Regions from separate parts of the Candidatus Symbiopectobacterium sp. NZEC135 genome, predicted to be linked through region 2. Evidence: predicted binding sites of a transcription regulator. Region 2 holds the regulator's gene; each other region holds the start of a gene.
What was found. The regulator Fur, encoded in region 2, represses iron uptake genes when iron is present. The targets are predictions, from matches to a motif close to ATAATAATGAGAACNACTATCAA.

Region 1 (10,810 bases), on a different contig from region 2:
AGTCTGCGACGTTATTTAGCGTCACGCCGCCAACAGGAATGATCGAGAGATTGTTAAGCGGCCCCTGCAACTCTTTCAGGTAGTTGACGCCCAAACCGTTAGCCGGAAACAGCTTAAGCAAATCGACGCCCATACGACACGCCTGCAAGATTTCAGACGGCGTAACGACGGCGGGGATCATCAGCTTCTGCTTTTCATGCACCATGCTGACCACCTGCGGATTAAAATCCGGTGCCAACACAAAATTGGCTCCGGCATCCATCACCAACTGCGCCATGACCGGATTGATCACGGTTCCCGCACCGATCCACATTTTGTCGCCCAATTCCACCGTGAGCGCTTCAATACTGCGCAGATAACCTGACGTGTTGCAGGTCACTTCCAACACGCGCACGCCGCCATCGTAGAGCGCGCGTGCCACGGGGATCACCTCCTCGGGTTTTGTCCCTCTGACAATCGCGATAATGCCCGTTTCTTCTATGGCGTGAATCACTCGGTGCTTAATCATTGATAACCTCATAACCCTTTAATTAACTATTAAATCGACTGCTACAAACGGCGAAAAAGGCGGCGCGAGGCCGCCTCCACTGCGATCATGCGTTAGCGACGATCGGTTTTCTGACGATGAACCAGTAGCACAGGGCGGCACAGCCAGCGATGATCCCGCCGCTGACAAACGCCATGGTGTAAGAACCGGTAGCATCGGCGATCATGCCGGTCACCAACGGTGAGAGTGAACCGGCGAAGTAACCGCCGAAATTCTGGATACTGCCTACGGACGCCACCATGGATGCCGGCGCGACATCACCCGGTAACGCCCAGCCGGTTGCAGAGAGCGCCGAGAGCAGCGCCATGGCAATCACCAGCAGAGCCAGCGTACCGGTCAGGCTGGTCGCGAACGGAATTGCCACCACGGCAACACCAGCCAACAGCGCGGAGACGCTGATGGTGACGCGTTTGGCAACCAGTGAATCACTAAAGATTTCCCGATCCATCAACCATTTGGAAAGATACCCGCCGCCAATCGCCCCAACGATACCGCCGAAGTAAGGGATACTGGCGTAAATGCCCAACGCTTTGAGTTCGATGTTCTGGGTTTTCATCAAATAGAGCGGCAGGAAGGTGGTGAAAATATTCATCATCCACACATAGCAGAACCAGCCCAGAATCATGCCCCACACGCATTTGTACTTGAACAACCCGCCCCAGCTAATGGTGACTTCGCTGTTGCCCAGCTTTTCTGCGGTACCGCCGCCACCTTCTTTAATGTAATCCAGCTCTTCTTTGCTCAGCGTCGGATGCTTTTCCGGCTGATGGTAAGCAAAAATGAATAACACCACGAAGATCAGACCAATACCACCGGCGATAAAGAACAGCGCACGCCAGCCGAACGGGACAATGATGGCAACCAGAATCGGTGGAGCAATGGCCGGGCCCCATTTGGATGCCGCATCCCAGAAGCCTGTTGCCAGGGCGCGTTCCTTTTTCGGGAACCAAGAGGCGGTGATTTTCGCTGCACCCGGCCAGCACGGCGCTTCCGTAATGCCCAAGATGCCGCGTGCAAACAACAGCGTGGTGAGGTTGCTACAGGCACCCGTCAGCATGGTGGCGCCACTCCACAGGCCGATTGCCCAACTGTAGACTTTCTTCGGACCAAATTTATCGACCAGCCAGCCGGAAGGCAGTTGGCACATGGCGTAAATCAGTGCAAACACGGACCCCATCAAACCAATATCGGTATTGGTCAAATGCAGATCTTTCATCATATCGGGGGCGGCAATGGATAATGCAGCGCGATCGAGATAATTGATAATGCCGCCAATTAATAACAAGAAAACGACAAACCACCGTTTCTTGCCAATTTTTTTACTCGCGGCATCGGTATTAACCAGAGTACTCATCGTGATGTTCCTATAATAATACCTGTAGGGTAAGAGGTAATGACATTACCTGCCTGCTAACAGGCGGAATGTTCGTTAAATAATTTTTCTGACCCGGGCAATTTCCAATGCACCTAAGCCAGACAGCGAAGGCTGATTATCATCAATCACCACCACGTCGCCGGTAAAAAAGGCATCATCCTTAATTAATATTTCAAAAGCGTTCTTTAATATTTTCTTGCCGCAAATCACTAACGTGGCATCCGGGGAGATATTCAGCGCCTTGCTGTTTTTGATCGCGAGAATATCCGTTTGCAATACCGCACCGAGCAAATAGTTCGCCTTTTGGTTATCACTCAGTGCAGCGAACATATCGAGAATGCGCACCGAGAAGCAGCTGCGCGCCAGACCGACGGCGGCACAATCACGTGCCCCTTGCAGCAGATACTGCGCTTCCACTTCATTAGCAAACTGGTGTTTCAGCGAGCTGGCCAGAATAGTGCGTTGCGTAATGACATCCAATAACTCACCGGCAATCGTCGTTACGCAGCCTTCAATGCGGTTATCCGCATCGACTTTAATAAATTTGGAATGCGAGCCTGGCTGGATAATCAGTGCCGGACCGTGAATATCCAACGCGGCGATGGCTCCGATGGTTTCCACTTCCTCACCGCGCATCACATCCATTTTTTCAACGTTTTCCGGCGCAATCGCACCGTCGTTGTTGCGAATGCCAGGAACAAACCAGATCGGCTGATCGCTCACTTCAGGAATGACCTGCTGCACCATGCCTGCCGCCAATTCGTTAATACCCGCAGGAGCCACAACGTGTGGGATCTCACACAGGCCGACATTGGAGGTTATCATGCCCGCAGACAAGTAGGTCACGTTGGCCCCTGGCGGTAACGCCGCCTGTGCCAGCGCAGCCTGAACCGCCGCCTGTACGCCCCGCGTCAAGGTTTCTTTGCTGCCAGTGATGGCGGTGTCGCGCACGCCAACTGCCTGGCTGGCTTCAGCAATAATGCGATTGTCCTGCCAGACAAAAACGCGCGTGTTGGTGGTGCCGGTATCGATGGTAACGGAATACATGTTTCTCTCCTGTCTCAGCCCTGTTGCCCCAGATCAACGCGAGCGGCGATATAGCCAGCCCCTTCCACTACCAGCCGGTCAATTTCGTCCCGTGCGGTGATAAGCGTCGCCGGACGCGTCAGACCGAGTACGTTTTTCATCATGTGCTGGTAGATATGGCAGCGCTGCGCGTTGCCGACAAAAATCACCTCACCGTTCAGGTCAAATCCTTGCTGCTGGGCATCGGCAAACAGTTTCATGTCGTCAGCCGCCATCGCCGCTTCGCAAAACAGCTTGCGTTCCGCCGGTTGGGTATCCAGTGAGAATTGAATAAAGCGGGTCAGCAGAATGGTGCGTAACAGGCCGCTTTGCTGCACGCTGCGGTAGGCTGCATCGGCAATCTGCTCAGAGAAGCAGTCAGGTTGGGGCTCAGCACTTTTGACGCTGGAACCAATAAAGGTCTCTTTCAGAATAGCGGCATACACCTGACCGCTCAGCGAGGTCATGCTGCCCGCCAGTCTTCCTTGCGCATCAATGTGAATCAACTTGGTGGTCGATCCCAGCTCAATAATGGTGCACGGCAGCGCGGGCTTATGGCGGCTCAGCACGCCAATCGCCTGGGTTTCTTCACCACGCATTAAATCCAGCGACGCAATCCCTTCCCAGCCCCCCTTACCTGGCGCATTTTTAATACCGGGAATGAACACCACCGGAATATCAACCGGGAAAATCGCCGGATCGCGATATTGGCGGGCAAAGGTGGCAAGTGAGTCAATATTGACCGGCGCGGTCAGGTGCGGGATCTCCACCAGACCCAGGTTAGAGGTGATCATTCCCGAGGCGATGGCAAAACGCACATCGTTGAGCGTCAGGTTTTCCTGCACCAACAACTGTTGGAAACCGGCAGCAATGCCCTCTTTCAACGCGGCATTATTACCGGTCGCTGCCGTGCTGTTTACCCCGACGGGAATTTCATTTTTACTGATTACCGCCTGATCGTTGATCAGATAAAGGCGGGTATTGGTAGAACCACAATCAATAACCACAAACATAATCGTTAGCCTCTTATTGTCATAACATTTATAACGGGCATCAAAAATAGGGTACAAAAGTCCGCTGACGAAAAAATCTCGTCAGGCGGAATAGCTTTTTATTGTCTGGTGCAAATAGATATTAATTCACTACGCACCCGATAAATAAGCGTTTATCCCTGGTGGATAACGCACACAGAATTACAAGCAGCCCTGATAAATTTCCCGAATCTTTTCTCCGTCTGGTACACGTGGATTATTCGACAGCACCACTTTCATGGTGGTTAATACATTATTAATCAACCAATCAAAGTGCTCTTCTTTAACGCCCAATTGCGTCAGCGTAGGCACCATATTAATGCCGGTCAGGAATTGATGAACCGCCGCCACGCTGCTTTCCGCCGCCTGCTCCTGACTCATGTCGCGCGTATCTACCCCCATGGCTTTAGCGATAGCAGCAAATTTCTCGGGCGCCGCAGGCCAGGTATATTCCATAAAGGGTTTATAAATCGCCGCGATACCCTCCGCATGCACCACGTCCAGCAGGCCGCCCATGGGGTGCTGCAACGCGTGCGGCAGTGTGGTGCCCGCGCAGTCAATCGCCATGCCCGCCAACGAACTGGCCAGCGTAACGTTCTCCCAGGCGGCCACGTTGGTGACATCTTCATAGACCAACGGCAGGTTCTGTGCGATCAGCTCAATCGCACGCAGGGACAGCATTTCGCTGAACGGCGTGGCATTCTTGGAAATGTAAGATTCCAGCGCATGGAACAGCACATCGGCTCCCGGCCCGGCGATCACGCGTTTTGGCAGGGTCAACATCAATTCAGGATCGATAATGGCTGCCTTCGGGTAGATGAGCGGATTCACCAAGCCTTTCTTGTCATTGGTTTCCGGGTTGGTGAATACCGCGGTGCGGTTAGCTTCACTGCCGGTGCCTGCGGTCGTTGGGATAAGGATGATCGGCAACGCGCGGGTGCCGATTTTACGACCAAACACGTAATCCCAGATGCTACCTTCATTGACCGCAGAAAAGGCAATCCCTTTCGCCATGTCCATCGCGCTGCCGCCGCCGAGACCGATCACCAGATCGCACCCTTCATTGATCGCGACCTGCGCTCCTTCTGCCACCAGCGTAGACAGCGGGTTCTGCATAAAGCGATCGTAAACCGCAAACGCGACACCCGCTTCTGTTAGTGACTGTTGCACCGCCTGCAACTGCCCGGTGGGTTTGGAGCTGTCTGACGCTACCAGCAGCGCCTTTTTACCGTAAGGACGGGCAATGTCACCCACTTGCTTGTGTCGTCCTAACCCAAAATGAAATTTGACGGGATTACTGTAATCAAAAACTGGCATCTCTCACCTCTTTTTGTTCGCATATGCGAACGCTGTTCGTATTAATGATCCAGATAATAGAGAGGAGGAAAAATGAGCGCCAGCCTTTTGGTAAAAAAAATGGACTGCCATCACATTTATTGTGACAACAATCCGTTAGACGTGAGAAATAGTGCGCTGTATCAGCTAAGGATAAACGTGCTGATCAGCAGATAAGCATTGAGAGAAACCACAACAAAAACAATTACATTACCAGCATTCTGTACCCAACGACCGTTGACCATGCCTCCCATCAACGCTCGATTTCCGGTAAACGCCAGCAAAGGTACCAATGCCAACGCGATGCCGAAACTGAGCAGCACCTGACTCAGCACCAACACGCGAGTGGGTTCCATGCCGGACATAATCACAATAAACGAAGGCAGCATAGTGACCGTGCGCCGCACCCACAGGGGAATATGGAAACGGATAAACCCTTGCATCACCACTTGGCCCGCCAGCGTCCCCACGACGGTAGAAGAGAGCCCCGCAGCCACCAGACTTAAACCGAAAATGGTCGCAGCTGCCTTCCCTAACAGTGGATCGAGGGTGAGATAAGCACGCTCCAGATCGGCGATATCCTGATTGCCGCTAAAATGGAACGCTGCCGCCGCGGTCGCCATCATTGCCAGGTTGACGAATCCGGCAATGGTCATCGCCACTGCCACGTCGATTTTGGTCGCAGCATAGCGTTCGGCACGGGTGTGGTCTTCCCCCTGCTGGGTCAATGAAGAGTGCAGGTAAATCACATGGGGCATGATGGTGGCCCCCAACACCCCAGCGGCCAGCAGCACCGCGTCCGAGGTAGGCAACTGCGGCACCGCCATGCCACGCACCAGCGAGGCCATTTCAGGACGCGAGAAGATCAGTTCGACAATGTACGCGGCAGCGACGAACAGCAGCAGCCCGCCGATAATCATCTCCAGCGGCTTTTGCCCGCGCTGTTGCAGTGCCAAAATCAGGAAAGTTGCAATACCGGTAAGAATCGCGCCCTCAAGCAGCGAAACCCCTAACAGCAACTTAAAGCCGATAGCAGCACCGATAAACTCGGCCAAATCGGTTGCCATGGCGATAATCTCCGCCTGCACCCAATAGGCCCACACCGCAGGGCGAGGGAAACGATCGCGAATGTGCTCAGCCAGATTTTTTCCGGTGGCAATCCCCAGCTTGGCAGAAAGCAGTTGGATCAGCATCGCCATCAGGTTGGCCCATACCACCACCCACAGCAATTGATAGCCGTAGGCTGCCCCTGATTGAATATTGGTGGCGAAATTACCCGGATCGATATAGCCAATCGCCGCTATAAATGCTGGCCCCATCAGGGAAAGTTTAAGCTTCCTTGACGTGCGGCTGGCAGTCTCTATCACTCGGCTCCCCGGCATACAATGACCCTTTATTACCTCTATAATGGTTTACTCTGTCATGAATGATAATGATTATCAAGCGCATGTAGAACGGTAAAACAGATTGCTGCAATAGCTAAAACCAACACCGTTAGCAGGGACATACGTTTCGCCTGATAGGTTCACGATGACCTCTCTACTATCACCGCCCCAACACGCGCGCATCGTTGTAAATGTGATCCGTGCCATATTGTTAACAAAATATAAACAAAAAACCCCAAGGTAAAGTCACTTGGGGTTTTTATTGATTTCAATTTGTTACGCCTGCCTTCACGGCACGCGCGGGTCGCTCAGGGAAATCAGCCCTTCGCTTTGGAAACGGCAACCATGGCGGGACGCAGCAAGCGGCCGTTCAGGGTGTAACCTTTTTGCATCACCATCATTACGGAATTAGGCGCATGGTCGGCCGACTCCAGCATGGTCATGGCCTGGTGCACTTCCGGGTTAAACGGCACGTTCACGTCACCCACCACTTCGATACCAAACTTACGAACGGCATCCAGCAGCGATTTCAGCGTCAGTTCCACGCCCTCAATCAATGAGGCAAGGGACTCATTGCTGCGATCGGCAGCATCCAGTGAACGCTCGAGGTTATCAATCACCGGCAGCATTTCACCCGCAAATTTTTCCAGCGCAAACTTGTGCGCTTTTTCCACATCCATTTCAGCGCGACGGCGGATATTGTCCGTTTCGGCACGCGCGCGCAGCACGGTATCGCGCTCACGCTGCTGTAGTTCGTTCAGTTGCGCTTCCAATTCGGCAATACGTTCATCACGCGGATCGGCGACGTCTGTCGTTGCAGGTTCCACTTCCGCATGTTGCCCCTGTGCCGCTTCCATTTGATCTACGACTTGCTCGTCAGGCGACTTCTGTTCTTTACTACTCATGAAATTCTCCGCGGTTTTAGCATTCATCTCGCTTGTTCGCTTATTATGGGGATGAAAACCGGGGATTCAAGAGAAGTAGTCACATATACCGACAGATTTCGTGATACCGGGCGGCTCAGGGTAAGGAAAAGCATAACGATGACGAAACAGTTCAATTGCATTGGCATTGTGGGCCACCCGCGCCACCCCACGGCACTGGCGACGCATGAAATGTTGTATCACTGGCTGCACGGCGAGGGCTACCAAGTGATGCTCGAGCAGCATATCGCCCACGAGCTAAACTTGCCCGACGCGCTGACCGGCAGTCTGGCGGAGATCGGCATGCAAGCCGATTTAGCCGTAGTGGTAGGCGGCGATGGCAACATGTTAGGCGCCGCTCGCGTACTCTCTCGCTATGACATTGATGTGATTGGCGTCAACCGCGGAAATCTCGGCTTCCTGACCGATCTCGATCCCGATCAGGCACAACAACAGCTTACCGAGGTGCTGGAAGGGCGCTACCTGAGTGAGCGGCGCTTTATGCTGGAGGCGCACGTTTGCCGCCGCGATCAGCCCGACAGCACCAGCACGGCGATCAACGAGGTGGTACTGCACCCCGGGAAAGTCGCCCATATGATTGAATTCGAAGTCTATATCGACGATCGCTTCGCGTTTTCCCAACGCTCGGACGGCCTGATTATCTCAACGCCTACCGGTTCCACCGCGTACTCACTTTCCGGTGGCGGCCCCATCCTGACACCAACACTGGATGCCATCGCGCTGGTGCCGATGTTTCCCCATACGCTTTCAGCGCGCCCACTGGTGATAAATAGCAGCAGCACCATCCGCCTGAAGTTTTCCCATATCACTCACGATCTGGAGCTGAGCTGTGACAGCCAGATAACCCTGCCGGTACAGGAAGGGGAAGAGGTACTGATTACCCGCAGCCAATACTCGCTGAATTTGATACATCCAGAAAATTACAGCTATTTCAATACGCTAAGCACAAAGCTGGGGTGGTCAAAAAAATTATTTTAAAATTTCGCGCTGGCCACTTTACTGGTTAAAAAACGGCATTATACTGTATGCAATTACAGTCTGTTGTTACATACAGGAAGGTGATTCATGCTGGCGCAACTCACTATCAGTCATTTCGCTATCGTGCGTGAGTTAGAAATTGATTTTCAATCAGGTATGAGCGTTATCACCGGTGAAACCGGCGCGGGCAAATCCATCGCGATTGACGCACTGGGCCTGTGTTTGGGCAACCGCTCTGACGCCAGCATGGTGCGTCCCGGCGCACAGCGCGCTGATATCTGTGCCCGTTTCGCTCTCAGCGACACACCTGCGGCACGGGCATGGCTGGAGCAAAACCAACTGGATGACAGCAACGAGTGCCTGCTGCGACGGGTGATCAGTGCAGATGGACGTTCACGCGGGTTTATCAATGGCACCGCCGTGCCATTATCGCAGTTGCGTGAGCTCGGCCAACACCTGATCCAACTGCACGGGCAGCACGCTCACCAGTTGTTGCTCAAACCTGAACACCAACGTCATCTGCTGGATGCCTATGCCGACGAACCGCAACTGCTTGCTGCCATGCAACAAATCTGGCAACAGTGGCACCAAAGCTGCCGCGATCTGGCACAGCTGCAACAAGCGAACATCGAACGTGAAGCACGCCGTGAACTGCTGCAATACCAGCTCAAGGAGCTGAAAGAATTTTCCCCTCAGCCCGGCGAATACGAACAAATTGACGTCGAATACAAACGGCTGGCTAACAGCGGACAACTGCTGTCACTCAGTCAGCAGACATTGCAGTTGCTCAGCGAAAACGACGATCAGAACATCATGAGCATGCTCCACAGCGCAAAGCACCAGCTCGGCGAACTTGTTACCCTTGATGATAAGCTGGGCAGCGTGCTGAATATGCTGGAAGAAGCCAGCATTCAGATCAGCGAAGCCAGCGATGAGTTGCGCCACTACAGCGAGCAAACGGATCTCGATCCGACCCGACTCTATGAGTTGGAGCAGCGCTTGTCACGCCAGATGGCCCTGGCGCGCAAACATCACATCGCCCCGGAAAACCTGCCGGCATTCTACCAACAACTGCTGGATGAACAGCAGCAGTTGGAAGAACAAGAGAGCAACCACGCCACGCTCAGTCTGGCCGTCAGCGAATATCACCAACAGGCGCTGCACGCCGCGGAACAGTTGCATGCCCGCCGCCAACACCATGCGCATGAACTGTCTCAGTTGATTACGGCACAGATGCATGAACTCGCCATGCCGCACGGCCACTTCTCCATTGAAGTAGAATTTTCGCCAGAGCGCCTGACCGCCTTTGGCGCAGACAGCATCGCGTTTTTGGTCACGACTAACCCGGGTCAACCTCATCAGGCGCTGGCGAAGATCGCCTCCGGCGGCGAGCTATCCCGCATAGCCCTGATCATTCAGGTGATCACAGCGCGTAAAATGGATACCCCAGCGCTGATTTTCGACGAAGTGGATGTGGGCATCAGTGGCCCGACCGCCGCCATTGTCGGCAAAATGCTGCGTCAACTCGGCACATCCACGCAGGTGATGTGTGTCACCCACTTACCGCAAGTTGCTGGCTGCGGTCATCAACACTTCTTTGTCAGTAAACACACCGACGGTGCTGCTACTGAAACGCTGATGCAACCGCTGGATAAACGCGCACGGTTGCAAGAACTGGCGCGTTTGCTGGGTGGCAGTGCAGTCACCAAAAACACACTGGCGAACGCCAAAGAGTTACTGGCCGCGTAAAAACGGTAGCAGGCATCGCTAGCGATGGGCTAATTGAGTGTGTTTTACCGTTGGTACCGATAGTGTTCTGGTAAAAATAATCAACTTTTTTGCATTCCGGTGGTCATACAAGCGCCTTGCCGGTTTTCAAGACAGGCAAGGTCTATTATCATCGGCAACCTATGCCCTTAAGGAATGTATTTACTATGCGCTGTAAAACGCTGACCGTCATCGCCGCGATGGTTGTTATGCTGACCGCCGGTTGTTCTACGCTGGAAAGACTGGTTTATCGTCCAGATATCAACCAAGGGAACTATCTGGCACCGGCTGATGTGGCAAAAATCCATACCGGTATGACCAAGCAACAGGTTGCCTATACATTGGGTACGCCGATGATGCAAGACCCCTTTGGCAGTGACACT
Region 2 (10,810 bases):
TTGAAGAAATTCTCATACATGAACGTGTGATAACTTTGTGGATGTGCGGCTGGCAGACCGACATACTCATCCATATTAAATGTCACCACGTGCTTAAAACTGACCAGCCCCGCGTTGTGCATCACGATAAGCGCTTTATAAGCTTCTAACGGTGAGCTGCCTGTTGGCAGGCCTAACACAAAAGGGCGCTCAGCGCTGGGGTTAAAGGCATTGATACGCTGCACAATATGCCGTGCTGCCCATTTGCCTACCTGCTCTGATGTGGTGACGGGAATAAGTCTCATACATAAATCTCCGGATAAGCGTTCCAAAACCAGTGAACCGATTTGCTACTGCCTGGATGATAAAGATAGGTTATTAGTGAGTCTAGCTTGTTTTTTTTTATCTTGAAATAAGGTGAGGAAATTGAGAGGTATAATGATTTAATATGCGGGTATTTTGCGCGTCATGTCACAGAATGTTAGGGTTTAATTTGCGTGGCAAATTATTTTTTTTACACTTCAAGCACAAGCCGCCTGGTATGAGATGGCTGCTGTGAATCGGTTTAACGGGCAGTTTGGTATCCCCTGGCGGGAGAGAGAGGATAATGTGAGTGTTCTTAGCTATTTGCAAAGGGTTGGTCGAGCGCTGATGGTGCCAGTGGCGACGTTGCCAGCCGCAGCGATTCTCATGGGGATAGGGTACTGGATCGATCCCAATGGGTGGGGGAGTGAGAGTGCGCTTGCAGCCCTGCTGATTAAATCCGGTGCCGCAATCATTGAAAACATGGGGGTGCTGTTTGCGGTGGGCATCGCTTATGGTATGTCCAAAGATAAAGACGGGGCGGCAGCGTTAACCGGGTTCGTCGGTTTTCTGGTGCTGACCACGCTGTGCTCTCCCGCAGCCGTTTCAATGATCCAGCATATCCCGCTGGCGGAAGTGCCTCCGGCATTCAGCAAAATCCAAAACCAATTTATTGGTATTCTGGTCGGTATTATTTCGGCTGAACTCTACAACCGTTACAGCCATGTCAAACTGCCTGAAGCATTATCGTTTTTTAGTGGGCGTCGGCTGGTGCCGATCTTGACCTCGTTCCTGATGATCGTTGTTGCTTTTATCCTGATGTATGTCTGGCCAGTGATTTTTAGTGCGTTGGTGACTCTTGGCGAGCATATCCAGCAGTTGGGATCGGTAGGGGCGGGCGTGTATGCGTTCTTCAACCGCTTGCTCATTCCTGTCGGGCTGCACCACGCGTTGAACTCGGTATTTTGGTTTGATGTGGCGGGCATTAACGATATTCCAAACTTCCTCGGTGGGCAGCAGTCCATTGATGCGGGCAAAGCGGTGGTTGGCATCACGGGGCGCTATCAGGCCGGGTTCTTCCCCATCATGATGTTTGGTTTACCGGGTGCTGCGCTGGCAATTTATCACTGTTCTCGTCCGGAAAATAAAAGCAAAGTGGCGGGGATTATGATGGCCGCCGCGTTCGCCGCTTTCTTTACCGGGATCACCGAACCGCTTGAGTTTTCATTTATGTTCGTTGCCCCGGTGCTGTATGTGTTGCATGCCGTGTTGACCGGGATCTCAGTGTTCATTGCCGCAAGTATGCATTGGATTGCGGGCTTTGGTTTCAGCGCCGGGCTGGTCGATATGGCGCTCTCCTCGCGCAACCCGCTGGCAACCCAGTGGTATATGTTGATCCCGCAAGGGCTAGTGTTCTTTGTTATCTACTATGTGACGTTCCGTTTCACCATCAAACGTTTCAACTTGCTGACGCCGGGGCGCGAGCAGTCGGTTGACGGCAGTGAAGCCGATGGTTTTACGTTAAATCAAAGCGTTGCCGAAAAGAAGGTGAATGATACGACGTCTCTGGCCCAGGGATATTTGGCGGCGCTGGGCGGTAAGGCCAATCTGGTCGGGATCGATGCTTGTATCACGCGTCTGCGGCTGAATGTGGTGGATTCTGCGCACGTGGACGAAGCCCAGGCAAAACGCTTGGGCGCGGCGGGGGTTATCCGCTTGAATAAACAGAATGTACAAATTGTCGTGGGGACGCAGGCAGAAGCCATCGCCACGGCCTTAAAGGATATTCAAAACCAGCAATAAGGGTAGTGTCGTTGTTGAATGGTGCGGCGTGGGGCATTCCTGACGCCGCATTTTTTATCGCTGTTGGTATTACCATCCGCCCGCTTTCGGTTACCTCATGCGTAATCATCAGCCGTTTTGCTTCTTTCTGTGTAATTCATAAGATTTAGTGCAAGTAACAGTTGTGTCCTGCCGTAGCTTGTTGGATCATTGCGGGTTATGTGTCGTTTTGCATCGAGGAATCAAGCATGAGTGAGGCAGAAGCCCGCCCAACCAATTTTATCCGTCAGATCATTGATGAAGATCTGGCGTCTGGAAAACACAGCCTGGTACAAACCCGTTTTCCGCCGGAACCCAATGGCTACTTGCATATCGGCCATGCCAAGTCCATTTGCCTCAATTTCGGGGTGGCGAAAGATTACAACGGTCAGTGTAATCTGCGTTTTGATGACACCAACCCGGTGAAAGAGGATATCGAGTATGTTGAGTCCATCAAGCGGGATGTGCAATGGTTAGGGTTCTCCTGGAGCGGTGATATTCGCTATTCTTCTGATTATTTTGACCAGTTGCATCTGTACGCGGTCGAACTGATTGGTAAAGGGCTGGCCTATGTGGACGAACTCTCTGCCGAGCAGATCCGCGAATACCGTGGCACGCTGACCTCTCCCGGTAAAAACAGTCCTTACCGCGATCGCAGCGTTCAGGAAAACCTGAACCTGTTTGAAAAAATGCGTAATGGTGGCTTCGCTGAGGGCACTGCGTGTCTGCGCGCCAAGATTGATATGGCATCACCGTTCATCGTGATGCGCGATCCTGTGCTGTACCGTATCAAATTCGCCGAACATCATCAGACCGGGAAAAAATGGTGCATCTATCCTATGTACGATTTCACGCATTGCATTTCCGATGCGCTGGAAGGGATTACGCACTCACTGTGCACGCTGGAGTTCCAGGACAACCGACGCCTGTATGATTGGGTGTTGGACAATATCACCATTCCTTGTCATCCGCGCCAGTATGAATTCTCGCGCTTGAATCTGGAATATGCGGTGATGTCTAAACGCAAACTGAATCAGTTGGTGACTGAAAAAGTGGTTGAAGGGTGGGACGATCCCCGCATGCCGACTATCTCCGGCCTGCGTCGCCGTGGTTACACTGCCGCTTCCGTGCGCGAATTCTGTCGTCGTATCGGCGTGACCAAACAGGACAATAATGTCGAAATGGCGGCGTTGGAATCCTGTATTCGTGATGACCTGAATGAGCATGCACCGCGCGCCATGGCGGTGTTGGATCCGGTAAAAGTGATTATCGAGAACCTGCCAGAAGGCCACGAAGAGTGGGTTTCCATGCCAAATCACCCGAATCAGCCGGAAATGGGCACGCGTCAGGTGCCGTTCAGCCGTGAGATTTATATCGATCGTGCCGATTTCCGTGAAGAAGCGAACAAACAGTACAAGCGTCTGGTGCTGGGTAAAGAAGTGCGCTTGCGCAATGCGTATGTCATCAAGGCGGAACGCGTTGAGAAAGATGAACAGGGTGTTATCACCGCGCTATATTGCACCTATGATGCCGAAACCTTGAGTAAAGACCCGGCTGACGGGCGTAAAGTGAAGGGGGTTATCCATTGGGTTTCTGCCGCACATGCGCTGCCAGCTGAATTCCGCCTTTACGATCGTCTATTCAGCGTGCCAAATCCAGGCGCTGCGGATGACTTCCTTGCAACGATTAACCCGGATTCGCTAAAAGTGGCTCAGGGCTTTGTTGAGCCGAGTTTGGTAAAAGCAGAAGTGGAAAAAGCGTATCAGTTTGAACGCGAAGGATATTTCTGTGCCGATCGCCGTTATTCAAGCGAAACACATCTGGTGTTTAACCGTACGGTAGGTCTGCGTGATACTTGGGTTGGTTGAGGCCAACGCTGACTGAAATGAAAAAACCGCCTGTTTTTTGGGCGGTTTTTTTACGGCATCAATCAGAACAAAGCCTGGCTTATTTCGGGTCGTGGAGCGTTTCTTCTTCGCGGCAGTCGCCCGTACTGCAATGGCCATACAAGTACAAACTGTGGTTAGTCAGTTTAATACCGTGTCTGTCTGCGATTTCGCGCTGACGCACTTCGATAGATTCATCACGGAATTCAATAACGCGTCCGCAATCCAGGCAAATAAGATGGTCATGATGGTGTTGTTGTGTCAGCTCGAACACTGACTTACCACCTTCAAAATTATGACGGGTGACAATACCGGCATCATCAAACTGGTTAAGCACGCGATAAACGGTCGCCAGACCGATTTCTTCGCCCATATCTATCAGTTTTTTATACAAATCTTCCGCGCTGACGTGATGACACTCCGGATCCTGCAACACTTCCAGAATCTTCAGTCTTGGCAGAGTGACTTTCAAGCCGGCCTTCTTTAATGCGGTGTTATTGTCAGTCATGCGGGTTTAGTCCTGTTGCTTTCTCGTCGATGGGGGCAATTAAGCCTATGACATCGGTCGGCTCAAAAATTGTAATGGCGTCTCAATTATAGAACCGCGCATTAAAAATGAAAACCATGGGATGTTAACAATACCGTCTCCATAAAGAAAGTGTGCATTCGCGCGCAATCTCTTGTTGTAAAATGGAGAAAATTGATAAACGTACAAAACCGATGGGTACTATTGTACAGGCTTAGACCGGGAAGTTAAAAAAATGTTTCTATTAATTTAATCGGTTTTATCTATTAATAAAGCCCTGACATTGCTGTCAGGGCTTCTGTGTAAAACAGGGGGCGATCAACCCACCAGCGCTTTCAGGTTGAGTTCTTCGCTGATTTGTTTGACCCAGGCACTCACGCGTTCACCGGTCAGTTCAGGTTGACGATCTTCATCAATAGCCAGACCGATGAAGTGGTTATCGTCTGCCAGCCCTTTAGACGCTTCAAAATAGTAACCTTCGGTTGACCAGTTGCCGACAATCGTTGCCCCGCGCGGTTCAATGATATCGCGCAGCGTTCCCATCGCGTCACAAAAGTATTCTGCGTAGTCTTCCTGGTCGCCACAGCCAAACAGGGCAACAATTTTTCCATTGAAATCAATTTCTTCTAGTGTCGGAAAGAAATCGTCCCAGTCACACTGGGCCTCACCATAGTACCAAGTCGGAATGCCAAGCAGCAGGATATCAAACGCTTCGATATCTTCTTTGCTGCTTTTGGCGATGTCATGAACCTCTGCAACATCACTGCCCAGTTGCTGTTGGATTGTCTTGGCAATGTTTTCGGTATTGCCGGTGTCACTGCCAAAGAAAATGCCTATGAGTGCCATGGATAAAATAACCTCTTTATTCTTAATGGTATGGTGCGGTTTATCACCTACATATCAAGTAATAGTATCAGACGCTGGGGGTGGGAGAAACTTGTATCTTTCCCCTGGCCAAAAGTGGAAATAACCGCTATTAAACAAGGGTATTTATCGGATAGTTCTTTTTTGCCATATCGCCAGTTTCTTTAATTACTTTAGCGGCGACATAGTTAGCACCCATTGCCCTATCTTTGTGAAAAATATCACTAATCACTATTTTTTAGTGACAGCGTGCTGTAGATCACGGAGGGAAACTACTAAATATTCTTTTAATATTGACGATGAAACTAGAAGGTTCGCCGTGTGCTTGTAGGCGTAAGGCATCGCGCGTTTTCCCCTTTGGGGATTGTTTCAAACCTGATGATTTTTTTAAAAATAATAACCCTACCGCACGTTATTTTATATCTGGAGCTTGCTTATGCAATTCTTGAGAAACATCGCCATCAGAACGGCAATGTTATGGGTTTTAGGGGTTTTCTGTGTGCTGTGGGGCGGTGTTTCCGTCTACACCATTTTCTCCTTCAAGGAGATGACCACAACTTCACAGACTAGCACCTTACTGGTTCATAACATGAATTTAGTCAATCAGGGCAACGATCAATACTTTCGTATGGTGACCCGTTTAGCACGTGTGGTGGATTGGCGTCGCACTGGTGAAAACACGCTGGCGGATAAAGAACAGGCGTCAGCATTGACGGCATTGAATAATCTGAAATCCGACTTGGCTACCTTTAGCAGTATCGATCATGCGGGGCTGGATGCCGCGCTGGCTGAGGCAGTGGTGCGCGATTGGGGTAACCTGATTACCCAGGGCGTTGATCCGATGTTTCAAAAGGCGCAGACCAACGCCTTGGATGAATATCAACGCTATGCCAAGGAAACGGTGCCGGCGCTCAGTCGTCAATTTGGCGCCTCGGTCAATGCTTTTAATAAGGCTGGTTCCGAAAAATTCGCCGCAGCTGGCGAGCGTTTTCAGCAAATCACCGCCATTGGCCAAAACATTTTGCTGACAGGACTGGTTGTAGGGTTGCTGCTGCTGTTCTTCACCGATCGCTATCTGGTGGCCTGTTTGGTTAAACCACTCGATACGTTACGCGAACACTTCAGTGCAATCGCTTCAGGACAACTCGGCAAACCGATTCATGATTTTGGTCGTAACTGCGTGGGGCGCTTGTTGCCGTTACTACGGGATATGCAAACCAGCCTGGCGAAGACTGTCAGTACGATCCGCTCCAGTACGGATGCCATCTACCTCGGAGCCTCTGAAATTGCTTCCGGTAATAACGACCTCTCATCGCGTACTGAACATCAGGCTTCTGCACTGGAAGAGACAGCGGCTAGCATGGAGCAGCTGACGGCAACCGTTAAACAGAATGCGGAAAATGCCAATCACGCGAGCCAATTGGCGTTGCAAGCATCCAATACAGCGCGAAAAGGGGGGGAGATCGTCGATAACGTGGTGAAAACCATGGCGGAGATTTCGGGAAGTTCAAAACGCATTGCTGAGATCACCACGGTGATCAACGGTATTGCGTTCCAGACTAACATTCTGGCACTTAACGCCGCGGTTGAAGCCGCACGAGCGGGTGAACAAGGGCGCGGTTTTGCCGTGGTTGCCGGTGAGGTGCGTAGCTTGGCACAACGCAGCGCGCAGGCGGCAAAAGAGATAGAAGGATTGATCGCCGAATCCGCACACTGTGTTGGTACTGGCTCGCAGCTGGTTGAAGATGCGGGGGTTACCATGAGTGACATTGTGCGTGCCGTGACCAATGTGACGGATATCATGGGGGAAATTGCCTCCGCTTCCGGCGAGCAAAGCAAGGGTATTGCACAGGTTGGACAAGCGGTGGCGGAAATGGACAGCGTGACGCAGCAGAATGCGGCATTGGTGGAACAGGCGTCTGCGGCAGCGCGGTCGTTGGAAGAGCAGGCCGCGGTGCTTAACCAGACTGTGGCGGTGTTCCAACTGTCTGAGTCCGTCGTGCCCGTTGCCGCTCCTGCTGTGGTGCCGGTTGCCGCCTTGGCGCGCGCCGGCAGTAGTACTGTTGCCAAAAAGGCACTGCCACCGGAAAACGATAACTGGGAACAATTTTAACCGAGCGGTTTACCCATCAATGTCGTTACCAGGGAGGAAGATAGGGCGTCATGGATGACGCCGGAAATCAACGTATCAGGATGAAAGGTCTTTGCCCGCCAGTTGCGCCAGCAACATGCGTTCAATGAGTTCACTACGGCTGATATTCTGCATTTCAGCCAGGCTATTGAGTACTTCCACGGCGTCTTCATTAATTTTCAATTCGATGCGGCGCAAGCCCCGCACTTTGTCACGACGCAATTGATTGCGCTTGTTAATGCGAAGCTGCTCGTCGCGTGAAAGCGGATTGGTTTTGGGACGACCAGGCCGACGTTCATCCGCGAACAGATCCAACGTGGTACGGTCCGTTTGTTCTTTTGCCATAGGTAGTGCTGCTGCAAGGAAGTCTGACCAAAATGCACGCATCGGTTAAGCGTGACATTTTGATGATGTGGTTACGGTGCATAAGGCTGATTCAGCCGTCCCTCTACTGCGGGCGCCATCATACCCCAGCGAGGCTGGCGGCGACAATGGGTAACTGCCGCCAATCGTTACGGATTATGCGGGGGGCTCTTCAAGAAAACGGTGAATGGCGCGCAGAACCGCATCGGGTTTTTCTGCATGAACCCAGTGGCCGCTGCCTGCAATCACGTGTGCCTTAGCATTGGGAAACTGCTGTAAAAGCGTTTCCCGATAGCGGTCGTCCAGATAAGGGGATAATGCACCGCGAATGAACAGGATGGGCTTGCGCCAGGCGGGTACGGTTTCCCAGCCGACGATGTGTTCATACTGCTCCCACAGCACCGGGACATTAAAGCGCCACTCCCCCTGCGCAAAGGATTTCAGTAGAAATTGTACCACGCCCTCTTCCTTTAGGTGATGACGCATGATGGCAGCGGCGTCGGTACGCGTGGTGACGCCTGCCGCACTAACCGCACGCAGTGCTGCAAAAACGTCATCGTGGCGACGCAGTTGGTAATCCACCGGCGCAATATCAATGGTGACGATTTTCTCAATGCGGTCAGGGATCTGTGCGCTTAACGCCATGGCGGTTTTTCCCCCCATGGAGTGTCCGATGATAATGGCGTTATCGATGGTTAATGCATCCAGTAATGCTTTCACATCGCCAGCCATGGCCGGGTAGTTCATTTCCGGCGTACGCGGTGATAATCCGTGGTTGCGTAAATCGATCTGAATGACATCGTGCTGCTTTTGCAGGTCACGCGCCAGAATACCCAGGTTATCCAGGTTACCAAACAGACCGTGAATCAATACGATAGGCAGCGCATGCGTGGGGTGTTGCGCATTTTGCAGGCGATAATTCAATTTCATGGTGAAGTTCATTCAGAGACACAGGTGCTTAGGGTATCATGACTGCTGTCGATGATGTTGCCCTGTGGAAAATGAAGACTATACCCGTCATACTTCAAGTTGCTGGTGCGTTGGCTGCACTCATTCACCCGAATCACTTACCTGAGTAAGCTCATCGGGATTCATTCGATTGCCGCCTTCCCGCAACTCGAATTATTTAGGGTATATGCTTTGCAGGTTACAGGTAATGGGGCGAGGGAGCAGATGGGGGATCGTCTGACTTTCGATATTGTTTGTGTTATGCCGCTGTTCGGTGGTATTGATTCGCCTATATACTTCTTGCCGATTAATTAGAGTAAAAAACAGTACTGGATAAAGATGAAAACTATTGAGGTCGACGAAGAGCTGTATCGTTATATTGCCAGCCACACGCAGCACATTGGTGAAAGCGCCTCGGATATTCTGCGTCGCATGTTGAATTTCCGGGCAGGACAGGTTGTTGCCGCTTCTGAAACAACCACAACGAAAGCGCAGGCGCCAGTTAGCGTCGCCACAAAACCGCGTGATGGTGTAAGGGCGGTGCGTGAACTGTTGTTGTCCGATGAATACGCCGCGCAAAGTAAAGCCATCAATCGCTTTATGCTGGTGCTCTCCACCTTATATTGCCTCGAACCGAACGCCTTTTCTGCGGCAACCGAGCAGCTTCATGGCCGCACGCGCGTTTATTTTGCTGGCGACGAACACACACTGCTTCAGCATGGCGTCCATACCAAACCCAAGCATATTCAGGGCACGCCTTACTGGGTCATCACCAATACCAATACGGATCGCAAACGCAGCATGGTTGAACAAATCATGCAATCGATGCAGTTCCCCTCGGAACTTGTCGAAAAAGTGTGCGGTACTATTTAGCAAACAGCGTCTTAACGAATAGCGTCAGGGAGAACGCCAATGGCTAATCACCCCAGAGCCGGACAACCCACCCGGCAAAGTGATTTGATTAATGTGGCGCAATTAACGTCACAGTATTATGTATTACGCCCCGATGTGGATAATGCCGCACATGCCGTGAAGTTCGGCACATCAGGCCACCGCGGCAGCGCGGCGCGCCACAGTTTTAATGAGGCGCATATTTTGGCTATCGCTCAGGCGATTGCTGAAGAGCGCCAAAAGCAAGGGATCACCGGCCCCTGTTTTGTCGGTAAAGACACCCATGCGCTGTCGGAACCGGCCTTTATCTCGGTGCTGGAAGTGCTGGCAGCGAACGGTGTTGAAGTGGTGGTGCAGCAGGACAACGGCTTTACACCGACGCCTGCTATTTCCAATGCCATTCTGGTGCATAACCGCAAAGGCCATGCGCAGGCCGATGGGATTGTAATTACGCCGTCTCACAATCCGCCGGAAGATGGCGGTATCAAATATAATCCGCCTAACGGCGGGCCTGCTGATACCAACGTCACCAGCGTTATTGAAAAACGTGCCAACGCCCTGTTAGCCGATGGCTTAAAAGCAGTGAAACGCCTGACGCTGGATAAAGCCTGGCAGAGTGGTCATGTGCACGAGCAAGACCTGGTGCAACCTTATGTCGAGGGATTGCGTGAGGTCGTGGATATCCCTGCCATTCAGAAAGCAGGGTTGACTCTGGGTGTCGATCCGTTGGGCGGTTCGGGCATTGCCTACTGGCAGCGCATCGCAGAGCACTACCAGTTGAATTTACGCTTAGTCAACGATGCGGTCGATCAGACGTTCCGCTTTATGACCTTGGATCATGACGGCGTTATTCGTATGGACTGTTCTTCAGAGTCAGCGATGGCGGGATTACTGGCGCTGCGTGATAAATTCGATCTGGCTTTCGCCAACGATCCGGATTATGACCGCCACGGCATTGTGACGCCCGCCGGCCTGATGAACCCGAATCACTACCTTGCGGTTGCTATCGACTACCTGTTCCGTCATCGTCCGCAGTGGGGACACTCTGTTGCTGTCGGCAAAACGTTGGTTTCCAGCGCCATGATTGACCGTGTGGTG
Region 3 (10,810 bases), on a different contig from region 2:
CCATCACGGCCCCATCCAGCGCAAGAAACGCCGTCGCTTTTCGATAAGCGTCCTCCATATCGTCTGCCAGCGTTTTGGGAAACGGCAGGATCTTTTTCACTTTGGGAAACATGGCGCTCAGGCTCTCACGCACTTCAGGCTCACAGGTCAAATACACATAACCCGCGCAGTAATCCCGCAGTTCATTTTTATATTGCTTCATCCATCGCGATGCCTGCTTCTCTTGTTCATGGGGTTCTCTCTCATGACCATGCCTTGCTGGAATCCACACCAACGCCACGCGCCGCTGCTGTGTCAGAATGTGCGTCAATCCCGCCAGTAACCTGTCGGTGCGATTCGGCATCTCCAATGCGGGAAAGCGCAGGAAGACCACGGGCCAGCGCGAACTGTCGAAAATTTCACTGTCCAGTGGCTCACCGGAATAATGATGTTGTTGGTTCATGTTATTCATCCTTTTCTGCCATGGGGGCACGCAATAGCCCCGTAATAATCAGTAGTGCCAGCGCACCCGATGCGTAGAACCAGGGCCAGCTAATCCAGCTCACCATTTGCGCCCCTGCAATGGTAGCCAGCGTGCTGGCAAACCGTCCTACGCCGTAAAAAGCCGCGTAATCGGTAGCGGGTTGCGCCCCGCGTGACCACCCCAATATTCTGGCACTCAGCACCACAAAAATGCCGCTCACCGCCGCCCCCACCGCTATCGCTCCCGACATGGCGAGCCACGACTGCACCCGAACAAAACCGGTTATCATCGCGGCCAATGCCAGCAAGGCCAGCACGGTGAACGCCATCAGTGCACCGGAAAGCCCGCAGCGGCGCATTAACGGCATAGAGATAACCGCAGTGATCAGCATGGTGATGGGGCCAAGCGTGCCGACGATCCCACCGATCTGCGCTATCGGCACATTGAGATCGAGCAGCATCAGGCGATTCAGTCCCGCAATCGGAAAGATAACGCAGCACGCTAACGTCAAGAGAGTAAGTCGCTTGCGCTGTACGGGGTTACGCAGCAACGCACTCAGGCTCGCCGCGTCCCGCCGCCCAACGTTCGGTTGGCCAACATGCGGTACCTCTTTCATTAACAGCAGCACCGGTAATACCAGCAGTAAAAGAGAGGCCGCATAGCACAGGAAGATCGCCTTCCAGCCATAGGTGTGAAACAACGCGACAAAAGCACCGCCGCCAATCATGGCACCTGTCGATAATGCTCCCAGTTTGCAGGCCGCTGCACGCGGTCGCCAGGCTGGATGAATGCGCTCTACCGCCAACCCGTCCAATGCAATATCCATGGTTGCCATGGTGAACGCCACAAAGAGCCCCATCGAGAACAGAATCCCCATGGCTGCGCCTTCCAGCAGCGCCACCATAGCTACCGTCAATGCCGCCAGCACTTGCATCGGTACAATCCACGCCAGTCGAGGCGGCAATAACGGCGGGCGCCAGCGATCCACCAGCGGTGCCCACAAAAAGGCGACGCCCAACGGCAGATAGAGCGCATAGAGCCACCCGGCGGCTCCCAGACTGATGCCCTGCGCACGCATAATGGCAGGGAAGCCACCCTGAATGAGCCCCATGGTCATGCCGAAGCCGATGTACAGCGCGCTAATGCCCAGTAGCGTGGCTAGCTGCTCACGCATGCGCGGTGCTTGCGTGTCGGACCGTATTGCTTGTTCCATTGGCATCACCAGCGATAAGCCAGTGAGGCATACACCACCCGATCGTTGCCGTAGTTACAGAAGTTATTGGACAGGCACGTCACATAGCGTTTATCGAACAGGTTATTGACGCTGACCTTGCCACTTAACCCGTTGAGCGTTGGCGATCTTTTGCCGAAATCGTAACTGACTGACGCATCGAACACGGTGTAACTCGGCGCATCCAATCGCGTGGCGTTGGCGGTATAAACGTTAGGCGAATATCCCCCCACCGTGCTGCCGACATAGCGCACGCCGCTGCCCAGGGTAATCCCCTCCAGCACGCCGGAGCGGAAGCGATAATCGGCCCACAGCGAAGCGGTGTAATCAGGAATACCAATAGGTGCCTGCCCGACATCGACCCCTAATCCTTTAACCACTTCGGCGTTGGTGTAGGTCAAGGCACTGGTCACATTGATGTTGTCCGTAACCGCCATCTTGCTTTCAAACTCAACGCCGCGTGAACGCTGTTCCCCGGTTTGGTAAGTGGTGTATGGGTTGGCGGAGGTCACGACGTTACTTTGTGTAATATCAAAGTAGGCAAGCGTAAACAGCGCATTAAAATGCGTAGGTTGGTATTTTACCCCCACTTCGCGCTGCTTCGCTGTAGTCGGCTTAAAGGCGCTGCCGCTTGCATCAGTACCATTGACCGGCAGGAATGATGTGGAGTAGCTGACATAAGGCGCAATCCCCATGTCAAAGTTGTAAATCAGCCCGAGCTTACCGCTTACCGCGTCGTCATCTTGCACGCTACGGGTATCATTCAGTCGGTTATCGGTTCTGGTTCGAATAGTGTCATAGCGCATGCCGCCCACCAGCGTCCAACGATCGAGATCGATCTGATCCTGCGCGTAAAAACCCGCCTGATTGGTGTGCTGCTTCTGGTTGGTGATGCGCGCCAGCGTCAGGTTAGTCGCTACGCCATACACCGGGTTCAGGAAATCAATGGAAGGTGCGCCGCCGTAATCCCGAATTTGCGTCCAGTCAGATTGCTGATAATCAAAACCGAATAAAGCCGTGTGATATAAACGCCCGGTATCAAATTCAGCCTGAAGTTGCAGATCGGATGTCAGACCGCGCAGCGTTTCATCCGTTCCCAGCGCGTAACGCGAGATGGTATGTCCATCGGCCCCCATGCTGGACGTCCCTACGCTCTTGCTCACCGTTGAGTGATCGAGATAGCGGAAATTGTGGCGCACGCTCCAGGTGTCATTGATGCGGTGCTCAAACTGATACCCCACCATGATCTGCTTACGATCGAACTGATCAAACGCCGGATCGCCGTCGTTGAAATTACGGGGGATTTGCCCTGCCGGGCTGGGCCACAGTGAACCGACCGTGGGCAACACACCGTAGTATCCCCCTTCAGGATCGTGCTGATAACTCATGTTGAGCGTGAATGAAGTATCGGTATCGGGGATCCAGGTCAGAGAGGGAGCGACATAGACGCGTTCTTCTTTGGTATTCACTACCTGCGTGTCAGATTTCCGGCCAAGCGCGACAACGCGATAGAGCAACGAGCGGTCATCGTTGAGCGGCCCGGCGGAATCCATACCAAGTTGCATCCGGTTATGGCTGCCGTAGAGCATCTCAACCGCGTGCTGCGGTTCGCTGGTCGGTACCTTGGAAATCGCATTGATCAACCCGCCAGGCGTCACACCACCATACAGCGTGGACGACGGACCTTTGAGGAATTCGATGCGCTCAATACCATAGGTTTCAATCTGCGGAATGGCATAACCGCCGCCGCGCAGTAAGCGCAAGCCATCAAGATACTGGTTGCTGTCGGTCGGAGAACCGAAACCACGAACATAAGGCAAATCATAACGCGATGCCGAGCCGCGAACTTCTGCCGCCACGCCCGATGAATAGCGCAATGCCTGCACCAAGCTTTGCGCGCCCTGCGCGTCAGCCTGTTCGCGGGTGATCACGCTGACCGACTGCGGCGTTCTCATCAGCGGGGTGTTGGTTTTGGTACCAGAGGTACTGTTGCTGGCAACATAACCCACCACCGGGCCCAGTCGGCTATTTCCCTGCGCCTGAACCACCATGGTGTCGGGCGTTCCCCCTGATGCAGTCCTCGCTGACGGAGGCAATACATAAATTTGTACCGTGGTTGCATTACTAAAGCGGTAGCCCAGCCCGGTGCCATTGAGCAGGGTTGCCAACGCCTGCTCAGTGCTCAGCGTGCCACGCACGGGTTTACCAATGGTGGCCATTTCCGGCTCTTCACGGAAAACAACGGACAGGCCAGTGATACGGCCAATGTCGTTCACCGCCTGAGTGACGGGTTTCGCCGGAAGATTGAAGCTGAATTGCTGCGTGGCTTGCTGTTCAACCGGCGCTGCGGCGCTGTGCGCACCACTAAAGCTGGTCAATAAAAGGGTGGCGAATACGTAGCCTGCCTGGTGTGCTCTTTTTTGTTTCATTAGAAGAGATCCTCATCTCGTGTCATGAACTGCGAGCACGTTAATAATAGTAATTATCATTTGCACTCTCACTACGTTCACGAATGAGAAAACGGATCACTGAACCCTGAAAATGAATTTTTTAATCAAAAAATCACAACACATTGTAAAATATATTATTTTTATGGAGAGAGAATCACCAGCCGTTCAGTGACTTTGCGCATCTGAAACCCGACACTGGCCTGCAACGATGCCAACGCCGCATCGCTATCCACCAGCGAAAAGCTGCCAGTCACCGTTTGATTAGCCAACGCCGATGACGGGATGAGAATACGCCCGGGACGGTAGCGTTCCACCTCACGCACCACATCAGCCAGCAGAGCACGATAAAACACATAACGTCCTTCGCGCCACGCCATTTCGTCTGCAACATTAACACTGACAGGTGCATGGGTTCCGCTGGCGCTAAACCATACCTGCTGTCCGGGTTTAAGCAGAGTGGGAGTCACAGACCCACCCGCTGTCACCGCGACACTTCCTTTTGCCAGGGTCACCAGAGCAGAATCATCCATCAAACGCACATCAAATTGGGTACCAAGCACCCGCACATCACCCGCCGCCGTCGCCACCACAAAGGGCGTCTGCGACGGCGTGACATCAAAAAAAGCGGCACCGCGCAGCAAGTGGACGCGCCGCCCTTGCGGCGTAACGTCAACGTTGAACGCGCTATCCGCATCCAGCAATACCCGCGAGCCATCTGCCAGCGTTATGTCTCGACGTTCGCCTTTGCTCGCCACGTGGCTTGCCGTAACATCCTGCATCCAGTAAGGGTTTTCCAGCCAAAGCACTCCCGCCAGCATCAATGCACAGCAGGCGCTGGCCGAAACCAGCCACCGTCTGGCGCGTTGATGGCGTTTTTCCTGCTTGATTGCCGTGAGATAAACTGCCAGCGCATCGGACTCCTTTTCCGCCAATCGCTTGCCCGGAGCCGCGGTTGCCTGCCATACCGCCTCGACCGCGCGATACGCTTCATCGTGCGCCGGGTTACTCTGTCGCCACTGGTCACAGGCAATTCGCTGAGCGCGCGAAGAATTATCCCGCAGAGCGATAAACCAGTCGCGCGCTTGTTCGCGGATTTGCGCCTCAGTCGGTGTCATCGTGCTCGCCTCCTATGCGCGCTTCGCAGGCAGCTACGGCCCGCGCCATGTGTTTTGCCACCGCTCGTGATGAAATCCCCATCACCGCAGCAATTTCCGAGAAACTGCGACCATGAACCCGATTGAGCAAAAAGATATGCCGTGTTTTTTGCGGTAAGGCCGCCAGGATTTCATCAATATGATGGATGTTCTGCTGTGCGGACACAATGTCTTGCGGCGACTCGACTTCTTCAGTGTAGTGCTCAGGCAGCACGCCCTGAAGGTAGTCTGCTTTGGTTTTTTCCGCCCGCAAATGGTCAATGGCCGCATTACGCGCACAGCGGGTGAGATAGGCGGCGGAGTCGCCTTTCCACTCAATCGCCTTTTCCCACAAGCGCAGAAAGATATCCTGCACCAGGTCGCTGGCGATATTACGGCACCCCACCCGACGCCGGATCTGCCGTTCCAGGCGTTCATGCTCTGTGAGGTATAGCGCGGCGAGATCCTTGCTTTTGTCGGTCATAACGTCGAGCCCCGAACGGTAGTAAAAACAGTGCCGAACCGCGCAAGGATCCTGTGCAACAACGTGGGAAGCATGGGCTGAACGGACGGCAATTATTGCTGATGTTATCGACCGTTTCCAGCAAATAAAAATGATAATCAATGCATTACGTTTAGTACGGTTATCGTTACGGTGACTTGCAGTGGAGATATGCATTGCATGGGATTATCCTACACTTAGCGGTGAAAATACGCTCAGGAATCCCACTTACCGATTGAATGACGCGAGATTACGTTATGGAATTAAAGGATTATTACGCCATTATGGGCGTAAAATCGACAGACGATCTCAAGACCATCAAGACCGCCTATCGTCGATTGGCCCGCAAATACCACCCGGATGTCAGTAAAGAGCCCGACGCCGAAGCACGGTTTAAAGCCGTGGCTGAAGCCTGGGAAGTGCTGAGTGACGAACAGCGGCGAGCAGAGTATGACCAACTGTGGCAACACCGTAATGATCCACAGTTCACCCGGCAGCCACAGCAGGAAAGTGGTCAGCGCTATAAGGCTGAAGACGTTGACGATCTGTTCTCCTCTCTCTTTGGTCAGCATGCACGCCAATCACAGCAATCCCGCGCAACCCGAGGTCATGATATTGAAATCGAAGTCGCGGTATTCCTCGAAGAAACCCTTAGCGAGCACAATCAAACCATCAGTTACAAGCTACCGGTGTATAACGCCTTCGGCATGGTAGAGCAGGAAATTCCCAAAACGCTCAATGTGAAGATACCGGCAGGCGTGGGCAACGGTCAGCGCATTCGCCTTAAAGGCCAGGGAACGCCGGGCGAACGAGGTGGACCAAATGGAGACCTGTGGTTAGTCATTCATATTGCACCGCACCCGCTGTTCGATATCGTGGACCACGATTTGGAAATTGTTGTCCCGCTCGCCCCTTGGGAAGCCGCACTGGGCGCAAAGGTCACCGTACCGACGCTGAAAGAGAGCATTCTGCTGACGATTCCTGCGGGCAGCCAAGCAGGCCAACGGTTACGTATCAAAGGTAAGGGGCTTATCGGTAAACACCATACCGGCGATTTGTACGCCGTAATAAAAATCGTGATGCCACCTAAACCGGATGACCGCGCCAGCATCTTGTGGCAACAGTTGGCAGACACCCAACCATCCTTTGATCCTCGCAAAACATGGGGGAAAGCATAATGTCTACAGTAACCATTACCTTTACCGTTACTGAGTTTTGCCTGCATACCGGCGTTTCGGAAGACGAACTGAGTGAAATTGTTGGCCTGGGGGTGATTGAACCTCATGAAGATGAACATTCATGCTGGCAATTTGACGATCGTGCAGCCGCGATGGTAGAGCGCGCCCTGCGTTTAAGAAGGGAGTTAGCGTTAGATTGGCCCGGTATCGCCGTAGCTCTGACATTACTGGAAGAGAACGCACAGTTACGCCAAGAAAACCGACGGCTGCAACAGCGCCTGTCCCGCTTTATTACACATGTCGAATAAGGCCAGACTGCGTAGCACGGTTTAAAATCGTAGTAACGTGCTACGCATCAGAGTGCATCAATGGTGGAGTTGCAACAGGTCGTCTTCTGTAAGACTGGTCATTTCTATGATGATGGTGTGATCCATTCCTTTCTGCAACATCGCTCTGGCGATTTTTAATCGGGCTTCGCGTTCCCCTTTTTCAAGTCCACGCGCCTCCCCCAGCGCTATGCCTTTTTCGATACCTTTTTCGATACCTTTTTCGATGCCTTTCTCGATGCCTTTCTGCTCCAACTGTTCCGCTATGGTCATCAGTTCATCTCCATGTTGCGGCACCCGTTGTGCCAGTTGCCTCACATAAGTATCGGCATTCGCCGTATTACCCATCTGTACCATGTAGTTTATCAGCGATCTGACCTGTTGTCTGGTCATGGTATTTGTCAGCATAATTGTCACTAACCGGTCCATTAATTCAACCAAATCTCGCTGACGTATATGCTTTTGCACCAACGTCAGCGCCGCCATACTACGATGTTGCATAATTTCATCATCGGGAATGACGGTGACATCGATCAAATAGAAATTTTCGGTGTAAAGTCGGTGAGCAACGGTCGGATCATCAAACAGTTGTAACCAGCTAAGCGGATAGGGATATGGACTTGTTTCACCGGCGTAAAACACCATCGGGATAACGAGGGGTAGCGTTTTATGACCCGCATCGAGATGGCGCTGCATCGCAGCAATAGCATATCGCATTAATCTGAACGCCATCATTTTATCCGGTGAACTCTGGTGTTCAATCAGCACATGGATATACCCTTCCCCCGCTATTGTCCGCAAGCTGTAAAGCACGTCGCTGTAATAGGCCCGAAGATTATCTTCAATGAAAGATCCAGACTCCAATTTCAGCGTATCCAGACAGCAAAGTTTCCGTAAGTGCTTGGGCAAGTGCAACTGCATGAAATCTCTTGCCGTGTCTGGATGAGTCAAGAACTGCTTGAACATGGCATCATGAGGAGTGGGTGTTGTTGTAGACTTTTTCATCAGTGCACACTCTGAAATGTATCCACAACGATTTTACGCTTTCGTACTTATCGGCTTGTTCAATGGCAACGGTACGTTTTGCTATTCACGACGATCGCGAGCGAGAAATGACTCACCAGCGATAGCCGTATTCACACCTTAGAGCGTTTCACCGTTAGTGGCGATAACATCCTGATACCAATAGAAACTCTTCTTACGGTAGCGGGCCAGTGTGCCGTTACCGTCGTTATCCTGATCGACATAGATAAAGCCGTAGCGCTTGTTCATTTCTGACGTCGATGCGCTGATAAGATCGATGGGTGCCCAAGAGGTATAGCCCATCAGTTCCACGCCGTCTTTCACCGCTTCTTTCATCTCTTTCAGATGCGACTGGAAGAACGCAATACGGTAGTCATCATTAACCTGATGATCGTCGTCGATCTGATCGACAGCACCCATGCCATTTTCCACCACGAACAACGGGATCTGATAACGATCGTACATATCGTTGAGCGCTATGCGCAGCCCAACCGGATCGATCTGCCAGTCCCATTCGGTGGTTTTCAGATAGGGGTTCTTCACGCCACCAGCAATGTTACCGCCCACTTTGTCCATCTTGTCGGCGTTGACGCTGGTGACCAGCGACATGTAGTAGCTGAAGGAGAGGAAATCCACCGTATGCTGTTGCAGGATCTCTTCATCACCCGGCAGCATGTTGATGTGAATGCCCTTTTCGACGAAACGGCGCGTCATGTGGCGCGGATAACGTCCGCGAATCTGGACATCACTAAAGAAGTAGTTGAGCTGGTTTTCGCGGTATGCCAGCAAAATATCTTCCGGCGCACAGCTTTCCGGGTAGGTCAGCAAGCGCGTCAGCATGCAGCCAATTTTCGCCTCCGGACAGAGGCGACGACAATGTTTTACCGCCAGCGCGCTGGCAACAAACTGATGATGCAGCGCCTGATAAATCACGGTTTCAATCTCATCCTTCGAGAAGCGATCCGGCACAATTCCGCCCGTGGTAAACGGGTGACGGATGATACTGTCGATCTCATTGAACGTGAGCCAGTACTTCACTTTATCTTTATAACGCTCCAACACGGTAACCGCGAATTTCTCAAAACAATCCACCGTTTTTCTGCCATTCCACCCGGCAAAATGGTTGACCAGATAGATCGGCATTTCGTAATGGGACAGTGTTACCAGCGGCTCAATACCGTTGCTGCGCAGCTCATCAAACAGTTCGTCATAGAAACGTAACCCCTCTTCATTCGGCTGCTCTTCAATCCCAGTGGGGAAAATACGTGTCCAGGCAATGGAGACGCGCAGCACCTTGAAATTCATCTCGGCAAACAGGGCAATGTCTTCACGAAAACGGTGATAAAAATCGATACCGCGGCGTTTAGGGTACGCGCTGGCGTCAGTGGCGGCGATAGCGTCGGCAATCTGCTCATCGGTGATTTTATAGTGCTTCTCATACTCTTCACGCTTCAGGTTCTTTTTGTGAATCGCCATGTCTGCCGTGGAGAGCCCTTTGCCTCCCACATTCCATCCACCTTCTACCTGATTGGCCGCCAGTGCGCCGCCCCACAAAAATCCTTTCGGAAAACCGGTAATGGCTGAATCTTTCATGTTCTCTCTCCCACTGATGATTAAACGGTGGCGCTAAACAGCGTCATTAAGGTGTTGTTGTTGGTTACGCGATGCTGTTCAGTGGCAGAAATCGACTGATAGTCATCGGTATTGGCGATCACTACGGGCGTTGTCACATCAAAGCCTTTGGCGATCAGCGCCTCAAGATCGAAGGTCACCAGCAATTGCCCTGTGGTGACACGATCCCCTTCATTGACATGGCTGGCAAAATGCTCACCGTTGAGCCGTACCGTATCGATCCCGACGTGCACCAGCACTTCCACACCCTCATCAGAGGTGATTCCAATGGCATGTTTGCTGTGAAACAGCTTTGATACCACGCCATTTACTGGCGACGTCACTACCCCCTCAGAGGGGAGAATCGCGATGCCTTTACCCATGATTTCACTGGCGAATACCGCATCCTTAACCGAGGTAAGCGGCATGACAGTGCCATTGAGCGGTGCCACCAGCGTGATGCCCGGTAACAGGCTTTGGTTACCCGCCGTCGTCAAAGGGGCAGAAGACGTTGTCGCTTTTGACGTTTTTGCCGTGACCGCCGACGACTCGCCGAGTGACTCATCAAAACCCAGCAGGTAGGTCAACAAGGCCGAGAGCGTAAACGACATGCCGATACCAATCAGGTAATAGGCAAACGTGGTGGTCATAAACGCAGGCAACGTGGTCAACGCCGGGAAAACATAGGCCATGACCGTGGTGCCCATTGAACCGATAAAGCCCCCCGCGACCGTCCCGGCAATCAGCGATGCCACCAGCGGGCGCTTATATTTGATAGAAATACCGTAGACGATAGGCTCGGTTACGCCAGCAAACAACGCAGGCACCATGCTGGACAGCGCAAAGGATTTCAGCTTTTTATCCTTGGCTTTCAGGAACACGCCAAACGCCGC

Region 1: the regulator Fur is predicted to act here: its motif matches at 6,774-6,796, upstream of J5224_RS12745 (Nramp family divalent metal transporter).
Region 3: the regulator Fur is predicted to act here: its motif matches at 4,167-4,189, upstream of J5224_RS12890 (TonB-dependent siderophore receptor).

The regions. Positions count from the first base shown of each region.
Region 1 is NZ_JAGFPF010000022.1:26,937-37,746, forward strand. Features, by position in the region: gene J5224_RS12720 (bifunctional 4-hydroxy-2-oxoglutarate aldolase/2-dehydro-3-deoxy-phosphogluconate aldolase) at 1-508, opposite strand, end outside; gene J5224_RS12725 (MFS transporter) at 594-1,901, opposite strand; gene J5224_RS12730 (2-dehydro-3-deoxygalactonokinase) at 1,977-2,969, opposite strand; gene J5224_RS12735 (2-dehydro-3-deoxygalactonokinase) at 2,984-4,000, opposite strand; gene J5224_RS12740 (iron-containing alcohol dehydrogenase) at 4,181-5,335, opposite strand; gene J5224_RS12745 (Nramp family divalent metal transporter) at 5,497-6,735, opposite strand; gene grpE (nucleotide exchange factor GrpE) at 7,056-7,643, opposite strand; gene nadK (NAD(+) kinase) at 7,782-8,660, shown strand; gene recN (DNA repair protein RecN) at 8,748-10,409, shown strand; gene bamE (outer membrane protein assembly factor BamE) at 10,595-10,810, shown strand, end outside.
Region 2 is NZ_JAGFPF010000004.1:81,594-92,403, reverse strand. Features, by position in the region: gene nagB (glucosamine-6-phosphate deaminase) at 1-284, opposite strand, end outside; gene nagE (N-acetylglucosamine-specific PTS transporter subunit IIBC) at 589-2,085, shown strand; gene glnS (glutamine--tRNA ligase) at 2,313-3,971, shown strand; gene fur (ferric iron uptake transcriptional regulator) at 4,051-4,497, opposite strand; gene fldA (flavodoxin FldA) at 4,834-5,361, opposite strand; gene J5224_RS04045 (methyl-accepting chemotaxis protein) at 5,816-7,492, shown strand; gene ybfE (LexA regulated protein) at 7,568-7,855, opposite strand; gene ybfF (esterase) at 8,030-8,815, opposite strand; gene seqA (replication initiation negative regulator SeqA) at 9,161-9,694, shown strand; gene pgm (phosphoglucomutase (alpha-D-glucose-1,6-bisphosphate-dependent)) at 9,734-10,810, shown strand, end outside.
Region 3 is NZ_JAGFPF010000022.1:53,251-64,060, forward strand. Features, by position in the region: gene J5224_RS12880 (hypothetical protein) at 1-442, opposite strand, end outside; gene J5224_RS12885 (MFS transporter) at 444-1,676, opposite strand; gene J5224_RS12890 (TonB-dependent siderophore receptor) at 1,682-4,123, opposite strand; gene J5224_RS12895 (FecR family protein) at 4,285-5,259, opposite strand; gene J5224_RS12900 (RNA polymerase sigma factor) at 5,246-5,761, opposite strand; gene cbpA (curved DNA-binding protein) at 6,037-6,957, shown strand; gene cbpM (chaperone modulator CbpM) at 6,957-7,265, shown strand; gene J5224_RS12915 (Rpn family recombination-promoting nuclease/putative transposase) at 7,323-8,288, opposite strand; gene J5224_RS12920 (glycoside hydrolase family 1 protein) at 8,427-9,899, opposite strand; gene J5224_RS12925 (beta-glucoside-specific PTS transporter subunit IIABC) at 9,920-10,810, opposite strand, start outside.